Regions from separate parts of the Mesorhizobium sp. RSR565B genome, predicted to be linked through region 1. Evidence: predicted binding sites of a transcription regulator. Region 1 holds the regulator's gene; the other holds the start of a gene.

Region 1 (7,365 bases):
TAGGCGTGGTCGCTTTTGTGGTCGGCCGCCAGCGCGCCGCGGCGCAGGATACCGGCAAGGTCAAGCCGCATTCGCGCGCGCATTATCATGGCTGGTGGGCCTTTCTGCTCGCGGTCCTGCCTGCCGTCCTTTTGCTCGCCGTCTGGGATATCGGCTCTTCCTTCTATCTCGACCGGCATATCCATGCCGCTTTGCCCGAGCGCACCGCCGACACAAAGGTGGCCAGCGAAGCGCTCGACGCCAGCCTGGTGAAGAGCCTGGCCAAGGGCCTGCGCCGGCTCGATGGCGATACCGCACTTCCCGCTACTTTCGCCGAATTGCAGCCGCTGCTCGCCGCCAAGGGCGTGGCACTGGCCAGCGACACCCAGGACTATATGATTCCGATCGCGGTCGAGGCGAACCAGGTCCAGGACCGGCTCGGCCTGTTCAGCGCCGTGCTGACCTTCGCGCTGTCGGTCGCCGGCGCCTTCTATGCGCTGAGGCAGATCGCGCCGCGCGCCAGGGCGCGCAACAATGTCGAGAAGCTGATGCTGTGGGGGCTGCTTGCGGCCTCGACCATCGCCATCCTGACCACGGTCGGCATCGTGCTGTCGATGCTGTTCCAGACCATCACCTTCTTCGAGAGCGTGTCGCCGATGAGCTTCTTCTTCGGCACGGTGTGGGATCCGCGTTTCGCCGCCGCCGGTTCCGGCGGCAGCCAGGGTCAGTTCGGCCTGATCCCGCTTCTCGCCGGCACGCTCTACATCGCCGCCGTCGCCCTTCTGGTGGCAGTGCCGGTCGGGCTGATGTCGGCGGTCTACATGTCCGAATATGCCTCGCGCGGTGTGCGCTCGGTGGTCAAGCCGGCGTTGGAACTGCTGGCCGGCATTCCGACCATCGTCTACGGCATCTTCGCCGTTGTCACGCTCGGACCGTTCTTGCGCGACCTGTCGGCGGCACTCACCGGCGGCTCGCCCTTCATCCAGGGCCAGAGCATCTTCACCGCCGGTCTGGTGATGGGCGTCATGTTGATCCCGGTCGTGTCCTCTTTGTCCGACGACATCATCACCGCGGTGCCGCGCGCAATGCGTGACGGCTCGCTCGGCCTCGGCGCCACGCGCTCCGAGACGATCAAGCGGGTGATCCTGCCGGCGGCACTGCCCGGCATCGTCGGCGCCATCCTGTTGACGGCGTCGCGCGCTATCGGCGAGACGATGATCGTCGTGCTGGCGGCGGGCGTCGCCGCCAATCTGACGGCCAATCCGTTCGAGGCGATGACGACCATCACCGTCAAGATCGTCAACCAGCTGACCGGCGATCTCGAGTTCAACTCGCCGCAGACGCTGGTCGCCTTCGCGCTCGGCCTGACGCTGTTCGCGCTGACGCTGGTGATGAACATCGTCGCCCTCTACATCGTGCGCAAGTACCGGGAGCAGTACGAATGACCGACATCCCCCTGGACACGATGGCGGGCGCCGTCGCGCGTCCGCGCCGCGACATCGGGCTGAAGGCGCGCTATGCCGCCGAACGCCGGTTCCGCATCTATGGCGTGATTGCGATCTCGGTGGGCCTGGCGTTCCTGGCCATCATGTTGATCACCATCGTCTCGAAAGGCTACACCGCCTTCTGGCAGACGACGGTGACGCTTCCGATCACCTTCGATGAGAAGGTCATCGACCCCTCCGGCAAGCGCGCGACCGACCCTACCGTGCTGATCAAGGCGAACTATCCCAAGCTCGCCGAAAACGCGCTGGTGGCCAAGCTCGGCATCGATCCGGCCAACAAGCCGATGATGCTGAAGCTCAAGGGCTTCCTGTCGGAAGGCGCCCGCGTCCAGCTGCGCGACATCGTCTCCGCCGATCCGTCGGTGATCGGCAGGACGCGTGACGTCGACATCCTGGCTGCCGCGAACCTCGACTCGGCCTTCAAGGGCCAGATCGACCTCGGCGTCGATGAAGCGCGCCGCAAGGTGTCCAACCAGCAGATCGACTGGATGAACAAGCTTAAAGCCGACGGCGTGATGGCCGAGCATTTCAACACCGGCCTGTTCACCTATGGCGCCTCCAGCCGGCCCGAAACGTCGGGCATGGGCGTGGCGATCATCGGCTCGTTCTACATGATGGTGATCGTGCTGTTGCTGGCGCTGCCGATCGGCGTCGCCGCCTCCATCTATCTGGAGGAGTTCGCCAAGAAGAACCGCTTTACGGACCTGATCGAAGTCAACATCAACAATCTCGCGGCGGTGCCGTCGATCGTCTTCGGTCTGCTTGGCCTTGCCGTGTTCATCAACTTCCTCGGCATGCCGCGCTCGGCTTCCTTCGTCGGCGGCCTGGTGCTGACCTTGATGACATTGCCGACCATAATCATCGCCACGCGCGCCGCCCTCGCCACGGTGCCGCCGTCGATCCGCTCGGCGGCCCTAGGTCTCGGCGCCTCCAAGATGCAGATGGTGTTCCATCACATCCTGCCGCTTGCCGCCCCAGGCATCCTTACCGGCACCATCATCGGCCTGGCGCGTGCGCTCGGCGAGACAGCACCGCTGCTCTTGATCGGCATGGTCGCTTTCGTCGCCGATTATCCGACGACGCCTTTCGATCCGGCGACCGCGCTGCCGGTTCAGATCTATATGTGGGCAAACGAGGCTGAGCGCGCTTTTGTCGAGCGCATGTCCGGCGCCATCATCATCCTGCTCGTCTTCCTCATGGCCATGAACATCACCGCGATCGTGCTCCGGCGCCGGTTCGAGCGGCGCTGGTAGAAAAAAGGCAATTTGGTATGAACATCATGACCGAACAGTCCCTTGAAAATGCAGTGGGCGACAAAATGAACGCCAAGTCGAACGAAGTCATCAAGATGCGCGGCGACAAGGTCGGCGTCTTCTACGGCGAGAAGCAGGCGTTGTTCGACGTCAATCTCGACGTCCGCCAGAACCAGGTGACGGCGCTGATCGGCCCGTCCGGCTGCGGCAAGTCGACCTTCCTGCGCTGCCTCAACCGCATGAACGACACCATCGATTCGGCGCGGGTGACCGGCAAGATCACGCTCGATGAAGACGACATCTACGACAAGAACATCGATGTCGTCGAACTGCGCGCCCGCGTCGGCATGGTGTTCCAGAAACCCAACCCGTTCCCGAAGTCGATCTACGAGAACGTCGCCTACGGCCCGCGCATCCATGGGCTGGCCAAGCGCAAGTCCGACATGGACCAGATCGTCGAGCAGAGCCTCAAGAAGGCAGCGATCTGGAACGAGGTCAAGGACCGCCTGCAGGAGCCCGGCACCGGCCTGTCCGGCGGCCAGCAGCAGCGCCTGTGCATCGCGCGCGCCATCGCCGTGTCGCCGGAGGTGATCCTGATGGACGAGCCCTGCTCGGCGCTCGATCCGATCGCCACCGCCCGTGTCGAGGAGCTGATCGACGAACTGCGCCAGAACTACACGATCGTCATCGTCACCCACTCGATGCAGCAGGCGGCGCGCGTGTCGCAGCGCACGGCGATGTTCCATCTCGGCTATCTCGTCGAGGAGGGCGCCACCGACAAGATGTTCACCAACCCCGACGACAAGCGCACCCAGGACTACATTACCGGCCGCTTCGGCTGAGCCGTCCGGCGGGTGAATTTTCAGGCACGAGGACCAAGATCATGGGTGAACATACCGTCGCCTCCTTCGATGAAGAGCTCGGGCAGATCAGCAAGCTGATCCGCGACATGGGCGATCTGGCAGGCTCGATGGTCAGCGGCTCGACCAGGGCGCTGCTCAATTCGGACAATGCGCTGGCACAGCGTGTCGTTTCCGACGACGCCATCATGGATGCGCGCCAGCGCGAACTGGACGACCGCGCCATCACGCTGATCGCCAAGCGCCAGCCGATGGCCAACGATCTGCGCGCCGTGGTCGGCTCGATCCGCATGGCCGGCGACCTCGAGCGCATCGGCGATCTCGCCAAGAACATCGCCAAACGCGTCGGCACCGTGGGCTTGAGCGTCACGCCGCGCGACCTCTCGCACTCCATCGATGCCATGGCGCAGCTGGTGCTGATCCAGGTGCAAGGCGTCGTCGAGGAATATGCCGCCACCGATGCGGCAGCTCTTGCAAAACTCAGGAATGACGACGAGCGCATCGACGTCAAATACACGTCCGTGTTTCGTGAGCTCTTGACCTACATGATGGAAGACCCTCGCAACATCACCGCCTGCACGCATCTCTTGTTCTGCGCCAAGAATCTTGAGCGCATCGGCGATCATGTCACCAACATCGCCGAAAATGCGTATTATGTGCTGACCGGCCAGCAATTGCCCGCCAATCGTCCGAAGCAGGACGAGACGGCGATGGCCACGCCGGCCTGATGAGGGTGAACTGCCTATGATCGCGCCACGCATCATGGTCGTGGAGGACGAGGAGCCGCTAGGCGTGCTCCTCCGCTACAACCTCGAATCCGAAGGCTATCACGTCGAGGTGGTGACACGCGGCGACGAGGCCGAGATCCGCCTGCAGGAAAACGTGCCCGATCTCCTGGTGCTCGACTGGATGGTGCCCGCTGTTTCCGGCATCGAGCTCTGCCGGCGGCTTAGAGTGCGGCCCGAAACCGAGCGGCTGCCGATCATCATGCTGACCGCGCGCGGTGAGGAAAGCGATCGCGTGCGCGGCCTGTCCACCGGTGCCGACGACTATCTGGTCAAGCCATTCTCGACGCCGGAGTTCATGGCGCGCGTGAAGGCGCTGCTGCGCCGGGCCAAGCCGGAAGTGCTGTCCAGCGTGCTCAAGGTCGGCGACATCGTGCTCGACCGCGAGTCGCACCGTGTCTACCGCAAGAAGAGCGAGATCAGGCTCGGACCGACCGAGTTCCGGCTGCTCGAATTCATGATGCGCCATCCCGGCCGCGTGTTCTCGCGCAGCCAGCTGCTCGACAATGTCTGGGGCGAGACGATCTACATCGACGAGCGAACCGTCGACGTCCATGTCGGGCGCTTACGCAAAGCGGTCAACAACGGCCGCATGCCGGATGTCATCCGTACCATTCGCGGCGCCGGCTACGCGATCAGGGAAGACTAGGATGCTGCGCGTCGCGCCGTTGCCGGCCATTCAGGCGACATGCTTGCCGGATTTGGCCTGAATGCCCGGCGCGAAAATCTCCTGATCGACGAAGCCGAGCGCGCGCATGGCACAGCCTTCGCGGATCAGCGGCAGCTCGTTGGGCTCGGTGTCGAAGGAGATCGATTTCGAGTGCTGGCCGCCGGCGGTCTGGGCGATCGCTTCGCGCAATGCCGGCTCGATCAGGTCGAAGGCGGCGGCGCTGACGCCAACCATGGCGACAGGCGCCGGGTCGATCAGCGCAAACAGGCTGCCGAGGCCGAAGCCGAGCGCCTCACCGGCCTTGCGATAGGCTTCGCGCTCCGGGCCATCGGTTTCGCGGGCGCGCGCGGCGAGTGCGCGCATATCAGCGTCGCCGATATCGACCGGCTCGGCATCTTCGCTCATCATTTTGGCGCTGCGCCAGATGGCGTAGTTTCCGGCATAGGCCTCGACGCAGCCGCGCCGCCCGCAGCGGCAGAGCGCGCCGCCCGGACGGTGGATCATGTGGCCGAACTCGCCGCCGGAGGAATGGGTGCCGGTGAACAGTTCGCCTTTCAGCACCAGCCCCATGCCGATGCCGTGCGACAAGAGGATCGCGATGAAATTGTCGCGGTAGCGCTCGGGCTGGCGCCATTGCAGGGCCACCGCCATCATATTGCAGTCGTTCTCCATGGTGGCAGGAATGCCGAATTCCGCTTCCAACATGTCGGCGAAGGCAATGTCGGTCAGTGGCGTGATTGGCGACCACAGCATGGCCCGCGCCTGCGAATCGGTGATGCCCTGGATGCCCATGGCAATGCGGGCGATGCTCTGGACATCGAGGTCCGGGTCCGCGAGACGCCGCCCGACGATTGCTACGCATTCGCCGATCAGCTCGTCGCGCGGCATGGTCAGCGTGTCGAGCCGGCGCTGTTCTTCCGCGACCACCTGGCCGGCATAGTCGATGACGGTGACGGAGAGGAAGTTCAGCGACAGCACCACGGTCATGACCGCCGCCGCTTCCGGGTTGAGGCCAAGGCCGACCTGCGGCCGGCCGCGTTTCAGCGAGCCGGTCTCGCCAGGCTTGCCTTCAATCAGGATGCCTTCTTGAATTAGATCAGACGAGATTGCCGATATCGTCGAATGGCTGAGGCCGGTGGTCGCCGCAATCTCGGTCCGCGACGGCTGGCCGGCCCGGCGCACGGCCGAAATCACCATCGCACGGTTGCGACGGCGCAGATCGTCGTGGCGGATCCCAACCGACATTTGTTTTCCTCCCGGCCTCCTCGCGCCTCATGATAGTGAAGGCGTTCGACGGCACCAGCCAAATATTGGCAGACGCCGGCAGCCCTGTCATTGTTTATTGCGGAGCTCGAAAAAATTCGGCAACGCCATCAGAATCCATCATAATCGATGTTGACAGTGCCTTATCATTGAACCAGTATTTTTTCGAGGCTCGAAAAAATGGAGCCTCTTTGTGCAGGCCTTCGGGCCGGTTTTGTCGCGCCGTGGGCGGCGCAGGGAGGGTTATAATGAACAGATTTGCAGCCGCCATGCTGGCGGGTGTCGCCATGTCGCTGGCGCTGATGTCGGTCGCGCAGGCGAAGGACAAGGTCATCGGCGTGTCGTGGTCGAACTTCCAGGAAGAGCGCTGGAAGACCGACGAGGCGGCGATGAAAACGGCGATCGAAGCCGCCGGCGACAAGTACATTTCGGCCGACGCGCAGTCCAATCCCGGCAAGCAGCTGACCGACGTCGAAAGCCTGATCTCGCAGGGCGCCAACTCGCTGATCATCCTGGCGCAGGACGCCTCGGCCATCGGCCCGGCGGTGCAGAAGGCGCTGGACGAAGGCATTCCGGTCGTCGGCTATGATCGCCTGATCGAGAACAAGGACGTCTTCTACCTGACCTTCGACAACAAGGAAGTCGGCCGCATGCAGGCCCGCGAAGTGTTCAAGGCGAAGCCCGAAGGCAACTATGTCTTCATCAAGGGCTCGGGCTCGGATCCGAATGCCGATTTCCTGTTCTCGGGCTCGATGGAAGTGCTCAAGGAAGCCATCGACTCGGGCAAGATCAAGAATGTCGGCGAGGCCTATACCGATGGCTGGCTGCCGGCCAACGCCCAGAAGAACATGGAACAGTTCCTGACCGCCAATGACAACAAGGTCGATGCCGTGGTTGCGGCCAATGACGGCACCGCCGGCGGCGTTGTCGCCGCGCTGACGGCGCAGGGCCTTGCCGGAACGGTTCCGGTCTCGGGCCAGGACGGCGACCATGCCGCCCTGAACCGCATCGCGCTCGGCACGCAGACGGTGTCGGTGTGGAAAGACGCGC
Region 2 (7,365 bases), 120 kb from region 1:
CTGGACAAGGCGATCCTCAAGCGCCGCCCGCACCAGCTCTCCGGCGGCCAGCAGCAGCGCGTGGCGCTGGCCCGCGCCATGGCGATGAAGCCCAGGCTGATGCTTCTCGACGAACCGTTCTCGGCGCTCGACACCGGTCTGCGCGCCTCGATGCGCAAGGCGGTCGCCGAACTACTCGAAGCCGCCGGCATCACCACCATCCTGGTCACCCACGACCAGGCCGAGGCGCTGTCCTTCGCCAGCCAGGTGGCGGTCATGCGCGACGGAAAGTTCTCTCAGATCGGCACACCTCGAGAACTCTATCTGCAGCCGAAAGACCGCATGGTTGCCGAGTTTCTTGGCGACGCCATCATCTTGCCGGCAAAGATTTCAGGCGGCTTCGCCACCTCCTCGCTTGGTCGCATAGCCGTCGACTCGAAGGAGCGGCGCGACATCGCCCGCATCATGCTGCGACCGGAGCAGGTGCAGGTGAAGCGCACGTCGCGCGAAGGCATGTCGGGTCCTGCGGGCACGATATTCGCCGAGGTGACGGACTCGGAATTCGCAGGCTCGATGTGCACCATTGCCGTGCGGCTGTTGAACAACCCCGATCCGCCGGACGCCGCGGCGATCGGCAGCACACCGCTGACCTTACGCAAGCCGGGAATCGACGCGCCTGCCGTCGGCGAGATCGTGCGTCTGACAGTTTCCGGCAAGGCGCATGTCTTCGCCTGAACTGCCGATGCGTCGGATTGGCGCGAGCGGCTGCGTCAATCGACTCGTTTCCCAGCATTGTCGAACCAATGCAGCTTCTCGGCCCTGGCCACGACGCGCAGTTGATCGCCGGGTTTGGCCGTGGCGCGGCCGGCCACACGCACGACGATGCGGTTGCCGCCGGCGGCACAGTGAAGAAAGCTTTCGGCTCCCACAGGTTCGACCGCCTCGACCGCCGCAGGCAGAATAAGCGCGCCGGACGGTGCCTCGGCACCGAAGGTGACGTCGGCATCCTCGGGACGGAAGCCAAGCGTGGCGGCCTTCGCAGGCGCAAAGTCAATCGCCTTGCCATCGGTCAGCGCTGGACCAGCCGGTCCTTGCGAAAGAGGCAGAAGGTTCATCGGCGGTGCGCCGATGAAGGAAGCGACGAAGGTCGAGGCTGGCTTCTCGTAGATGTCGAGCGGCGCGCCCGTCTGCTCGACCAATCCGCCATTCATGACGACGAGAATATCGGCCAGCGTCATCGCCTCAAGCTGGTCATGGGTGACGTAGACCGAGGTGACACCGAGCGAGCGCTGCAAATTCTTGATTTCGACCCGCATCTGGCCGCGCAGTTTGGCGTCCAGGTTGGAAAGCGGTTCGTCGAACAGGAAGACTTTTGGATTGCGCACGATTGCGCGACCCATGGCCACGCGCTGGCGCTGGCCGCCGGAAAGCTCGCGTGGGCGCCGGTCGAGCAGCGCCGTGAGTTCCAGCACCTTGGCGGTCGAGCGAACCCTGCTGTCGATCTCGTCCTTGGGAGTACCCCGGTTGCGCAATCCGTAGGCCATGTTGTCGTAGACCTTCATATGCGGGTAGAGCGCATAGTTCTGGAACACCATGGCGATGTCGCGCTCGGTCGGACCGATCGTGTTGACGATCTTGCCGTCGATGGCGACGGTGCCGGAAGAAATGGTCTCAAGCCCGGCGATCATCCGCAGCAGCGTGGACTTGCCGCAGCCGGACGGCCCAACCAGAACGCAAAGCTCCTTGTCGGGAATGGCGATCGAGACACCCCTCACCGCCTCGACGCCGCCGGGATAGGCTTTCTTCACATCCTTCAGATCGACGGTCGCCATCAGCTTCTCACTTTTCGGTATCGACCAGTCCGCGCACGAACCAGCGTTGCATCAGCACCACGATCAGGATCGGCGGCAGGATGGCCAGCATCGCGGTGACCATGACCAGATGCCATTGGGTATCGGCATCGGCGAAGGAGACCATCTTTCTAAGTGCGATGACGATGGTGTTCATGTCATTGCTGTTGGTGACGAGCAGCGGCCACAGGTACTGCGTCCATCCATAAATGAAGAGGATGACGAACAGCGCCGCGATGTTGGTGCGCGACAGCGGCAGCAGGATGTCGAAAAAGAAGCGCCATGGTCCGGCGCCGTCGACACGCGCCGCTTCCACCAACTCACCTGGGATGGTCATGAAGAACTGGCGAAACAGAAGCGTGGCGGTGGCCGAGGCGATCAGCGGAATGATCAGGCCGGCATAGGTGTCGATCATGCCGAGATCGACCATCACCTTGTAGGTCGGCAGGATGCGCACCTCGACGGGAAGCATCAGCGTGATGAAGATCAGCCAGAAGAAGACCATCCGAAGCGGAAAACGGAAGAACACGATCGCATAGGCCGAAAGGATCGAGATGAAAATCTTCCCCACCGCGATGCCGAGCGCCATGATCGTGGTGTTGAGCAGCAATCGGCCGACACTGACGCCGCCGATGCGGCCGACACCGCCGAACAGCGCCTCGCTGTAATTGTTCCAGACCTGGTCGCCGGGCAAAAGAGGCAATGGCGGCTTGAGGATGGTCTGCAGCGTCTGCGTGGAGGCAACGAAGGTGTAGTAGATCGGGAAAGCGACGATCAGGATGCCCAGGATGAGCACGGCGTGGGCGATGAGGGCGCGAAGCGGGGACTGACCAATCATCGCTCGCGCTCAACCGTAGTGGACTTTGCGTTCCACATAGCGGAACTGGATGGCCGTGAGTGAGATGACGATGACCATCAGGATGACCGACTGCGCGGCCGAATCGCCGAGGATCAAATTGACGAAACCGTCATTGTAGACCTTGTAGACCAGCGTCTCGGTGGCCTTGCCTGGCCCGCCGCCGGTGACGGCATGAACGATACCGAAAGTGTCGAACAGCGCATAGACAGTGTTGACGACCAGCAGGAAGAAGGTCGTCGGTGCGAGCAGCGGGAAGACGATGGTCCAGAAGCGCTTCGTCTCCCCGGCGCCGTCCATGGCCGCCGCCTCTATCAACGTCTTCGGCACCGCCTGCAGCCCGGCGACGAAGAACAGGAAATTGTAGCTGATCTGCTTCCAGGCAGCCGCAGATACCAGCAGGATCATGGCTTGGTTTCCGTTAAGCAAGGGATCCCAGGCGATGCCGAGACCTCTCAAGGCGTAGGCCAGCGAACCGATCGAGGGGTTGAACAGAAACAGCCACAACATGCCGGCAATCGCCGGCGCCACCGCATACGGCCAGATCAGCAGCGTGCGATAAAGGCCTTTGCCGCGCACCACCTTCTCGGCCATGACGGCAAGCAACAGGGCCACACCCATGGCGACCATCGCGGTCGCCAGAGAGAACACCAGCGTAACTTTGATCGAGTTGAGGTAGGCCGGGTCGGCCAGCACCTTGCGAAAATTGGCGAGCCCGACGAACTTGCTCTTCAGCCCGAACGGGTCTTCCCTAAGCATCGACTGGTAGAGCGCCTGCCCGGTCGGCCAGTAGAAAAAGATCAGCGTAATGGCGAGTTGCGGCGCCACCAGCAGGTAAGGCAGGGTCTTGTTGGGAAAGACGACGCGTGGAGACAGGGTGATTCCCTCGCTATTCAGGAAATCGTCCACGCGGGTCCGCGTGGACGAGGTTCAACTGACAATCGCTTCAGTTTCCGATCGCTTCCTGAATCGCCTTGTTGCCGCGTGCGACCGCGTTGTCGAGCGCCTGCTGCGCAGTCTGCTGGCCGGCCAGCATCTTCTCGAACTCCTCATTCTCGATGTCGCGCACCTGCGGCAGGTTGACGAGGCGCACGCCCTTCGAGTTCTCGGTCGGCGCCTTGCCCAGCATCTGCAGGATCGGCGTCTCACGGCCCGGGTTCTTGTCATAGAAGCCGGACTTCTTGGTCGCCTCATAGGCAGCGAGCGTCACCGGCAGATAACCCGACTTCTGATGCAGATACTCCTGCACTTCGGTCTTGGACAGGTAGGAGAAGAACGCCGCGACGCCCTTGTATTCCTCGTCCGATTTGTTGCCGAACACCCACAGGCTGGCGCCGCCCGGCGTGGTGTTCTGGGGCGCGCCCTTGGCGTCACTATCATAGGGAAGCTGGCCGATGCCGTAGTTCATGCCCGACTTGACGATGTCACCGAGACCCCCCGACGATTCGGTGAAGATGCCGCATTCTCCGGCAAGAAAGATCTGCTTGGCTTCGGATGTACGGCCGCCATATTTGAAGGTGCCGTCCTTGGCCAGGTCGGCGAGCGCCTGGAAATGATTGACGAAGATCGGCGCATTGATCTTGAGCTCGACGTCAGTTCCGGCAAGTCCGTTCTGGTTGGTGCCATAGGAAACGTCATTCCAGGCAGCGAAGGCCTCAAGGTGGATCCAGGTCAACCACGTCGAGGTATAGCCGCAGGAAGCGGCGCCGCTCGCCTTGATCTTCTTGGCGGCTTCCCACACCTCGTTCCAGGTCTTTGGCGGATTGTTCACATCAAGCCCGGCCTTCTGGAAGATATCCTTGTTGTAGTAGAGGATGGGCGACGAGGAATTATAGGGGAAGGACAGCATGGTCCCGTCCGGCTTCGAATAGTAGCCGACGATGCCGGGCAAATACTGGCTCTTGTCGAAGGTCACGCCGGCGCTGGTCAGCACATCGGCCACCGGCTTGATCGCACCTTCGGCGGCCATCATGACGCCGGTACCCACGTCGAACACCTGGATGATGTCGGGCGCTTGCCCCGCACGAAAGGCAGCGATGCCGGCATTCAGCGTTTCGGGATAGGTGCCCTTGAAAACGGGGAGAATTTCATAGTCGCTCTGGCTGGCATTGAAATCCTTGGCGATCTTGTCGACCACCTCGGCATTGGCGCCGGTCATTGCATGCCACCAACTGATCTGGGTGGCGGCGAAGGCGGAGGTGGTGGAAAGCAGGGTCAAGGTGGCGGCAACACCGGCCGCAAAGCCGAACAACTTCATGTTTCATCTCCCGTTTGTCATTGGCGAAAGGGGCGCTCCCGCGAACGCAATATGTGTCGCTGATGACAATCGGACAACGGATTTGTTGCTGTTTCGTGAATTTCATACCCGGCTAACTTCGCGCCCCCTCGCCTTGCAACGAGGACAGAGAGAAATGCCAAGCCGGCTCAGCGATAGAATGGGGCATGGTGGGCCTGCAAGGATCGCCGACCGCCCAGCGATGCGTGAAGGGCCCGCGTGACAGCGCCACGCACCTGCACCGTGCGGCCGCCAAACCGGCGCTCGGCCAGATCGAGATCGGCCGAGCGGCATCGCGCCAGGCGCTGCTGTAACCGTGCGTCTGGAATGAGACAGGATCGCCGCAACGTACAACCCGAAAAACCCGCTGTAGTTGTAGTTCGCATAACCGATTCTTCGTCAAGCGTGGCATACTAATCAAGTGGACGGCTTGATTGCTGTGGGAGAGCAGGTGGGGCGAGATGCTGACGGTCTATAATTGTATCGTGCATGAGCACGATCTGAGACTGGTCGCACTGGCAGCGCTCATTTGCGGTATTTCTTCCTTCTCGGCGGTCAACCTGCTTCGCCATGTCGACCGCTCGAGCGAGCGCAACCGCTATACCTGGCTGATGATAGCAGCCACTTCCACCGGCTTCGGTATCTGGGCGACGCACTTCATCGCAATGCTTGCCTTTTCTCCCGGAATCCCCAACGCCTACAATACGGAAATGTCGGCGCTTTCGCTCGCCGGTTCCGTCGCCCTGACCGCTGCGGGCATGTGGATCGCCACCTTGCGCCGGGGCATCGACTACCCTCTGGTCGGCGGCGCGGTCCTCGGCGCTGGTATCGCCGCCATGCACTATATCGGCATGGCCGCCTTCGAGGTCGAAGGGCGCATCGTCTGGAACCCGCTGCTGGTCGGCGTCTCGGTGCTGACAGGCGTCACCCTCGCCGCGCTGGCGCTGCTGGTCGTGTTGCGACGGCCGTCCATGCAGGCCACAATCGCCGCCGCCATCCTGTTGACGCTGGCGATCTGCAGCCTGCACTTCATCGCCATGGGCGCGGTGTCGATCTTCCCGGACTCCTCCATCGAGATATCGCAGTTCACGGTCGAACCGGTGTCGCAGGCCTTCGCCGCCGCTGCAGTCAGCATGGCTATCCTGGTGCTTTCAGCCGCAGCATTGTGGATCGACCTTCGCTTCCGGCGTCACAAGCTCGAGGCCGAGCGCATGCACGGCCTCGCCAACGCCGCCGTCGAGGGGCTGATCGTCTGCGACGGCGCCCGCATCGTCAGCGCCAATGACAGCATCGCGGCACTCACCGGCATTGCGCCGGAAGTGCTGAACGCGATGCTGCTTGGCGACCTCTTCGGCGAACGCACCGCGGCCGGCATGTCCGACTGCAGCGGACAGGCACAGGAAGCCGAACTCAGAGCCCATGACGGCGCCACCATCCCCGTCGAACTTATCGCTAGAAGCATCGACTATTGCGGCAAGCGGCACAGCGTGGTCGCCGTGCGCGACATCCGCGAACGCAGGAAGGCCGAGCAGGAGATCCTGCGCCTCGCCCATTTCGACCCGCTGACCGGGCTCCCCAACCGCCGCAGTTTCTCCGGCCGGCTCGAGGCCGAAATTGCCGCAATGGACCGCGGCGGCAAGGGTGGGCATCTTGCGCTGCTGCTGCTCGACCTCGACCGCTTCAAGGAAGTGAACGACCTGTTCGGGCATGGCGCCGGCGATGCCATGCTGCAGAAGGTGGCGCTGTGCGCCTCCGCCGTGCTCCGCCACGGACAGATGCTGGCGCGTCTCGGCGGCGACGAGTTCGCCATCATCGCTCCGAACCTTCCCGATCCGCAGGCGGCCGGCCGCATCGCCGAGGCGGTGCTGGCGGCAATGCGCGAGGAAAACCGGCTGTCGGTCGGTGGCGGGCTGGTGTCGGCCAGCATCGGCATTGCACTTTATCCGCTCGACGCCGATGAGCCGACACTCCTGGTCAGCCACGCCGACACCGCGCTCTACCGCGCCAAGGCCGAGGGCAAGGACACCTACCGTTACTTCGAGGCCTCGATGGGCGCCGAGGCGCGAGACCGGCGCGTGATGGAGCACGAACTGCGCCAGGCCATGGCGCGCGATGAGTTTCGCCTCGTCTACCAGCCACAAAAGGAGATCAGCTGCGGGCGGATGGTCGGGTTCGAAGCGCTGATCCGCTGGCGCCATCCACAGCGCGGCGACGTGTCGCCGGCGACCTTCATCCCGGTGGCCGAAGACAGCGGCGTCATCATCCAGATCGGCGAATGGGTGCTGGCGACGGCCTGCGCCGAGGCTGCGCGCTGGAAGAACCCTCTCACCGTCGCGGTCAATGTCTCGGCGGTGCAGCTCCACAATCCGAATTTCAGCCGCAAGGTGCATGAAGTCCTGCTCGGC

What was found. Region 1 encodes PhoB, which activates phosphate uptake and scavenging genes when phosphate is short. Its sites were predicted from a motif close to TGTCATNNANCTGTCAT; they were not measured.
Region 2: a site for PhoB is predicted at 5,005-5,021, ahead of ugpB (sn-glycerol-3-phosphate ABC transporter substrate-binding protein UgpB). Genes of this name have one in related genera too.

The regions. Positions count from the first base shown of each region.
Region 1 covers NZ_JBTTIE010000001.1:2,898,282-2,905,646, forward strand. Annotated here, with positions in the region: gene pstC (phosphate ABC transporter permease subunit PstC) at 1-1,424, shown strand, start outside; gene pstA (phosphate ABC transporter permease PstA) at 1,421-2,737, shown strand; gene pstB (phosphate ABC transporter ATP-binding protein PstB) at 2,755-3,579, shown strand; gene phoU (phosphate signaling complex protein PhoU) at 3,621-4,325, shown strand; gene phoB (phosphate regulon transcriptional regulator PhoB) at 4,342-5,031, shown strand; gene ACYG9R_RS14155 (ROK family protein) at 5,062-6,297, opposite strand; gene xylF (D-xylose ABC transporter substrate-binding protein) at 6,564-7,365, shown strand, end outside.
Region 2 covers NZ_JBTTIE010000001.1:3,021,446-3,028,810, reverse strand. Annotated here, with positions in the region: gene ACYG9R_RS14785 (ABC transporter ATP-binding protein) at 1-714, shown strand, start outside; gene ACYG9R_RS14780 (sn-glycerol-3-phosphate import ATP-binding protein UgpC) at 750-1,811, opposite strand; gene ugpE (sn-glycerol-3-phosphate ABC transporter permease UgpE) at 1,819-2,667, opposite strand; gene ugpA (sn-glycerol-3-phosphate ABC transporter permease UgpA) at 2,677-3,561, opposite strand; gene ugpB (sn-glycerol-3-phosphate ABC transporter substrate-binding protein UgpB) at 3,632-4,942, opposite strand; gene ACYG9R_RS14760 (hypothetical protein) at 5,128-5,274, shown strand; gene ACYG9R_RS14755 (bifunctional diguanylate cyclase/phosphodiesterase) at 5,422-7,365, shown strand, end outside.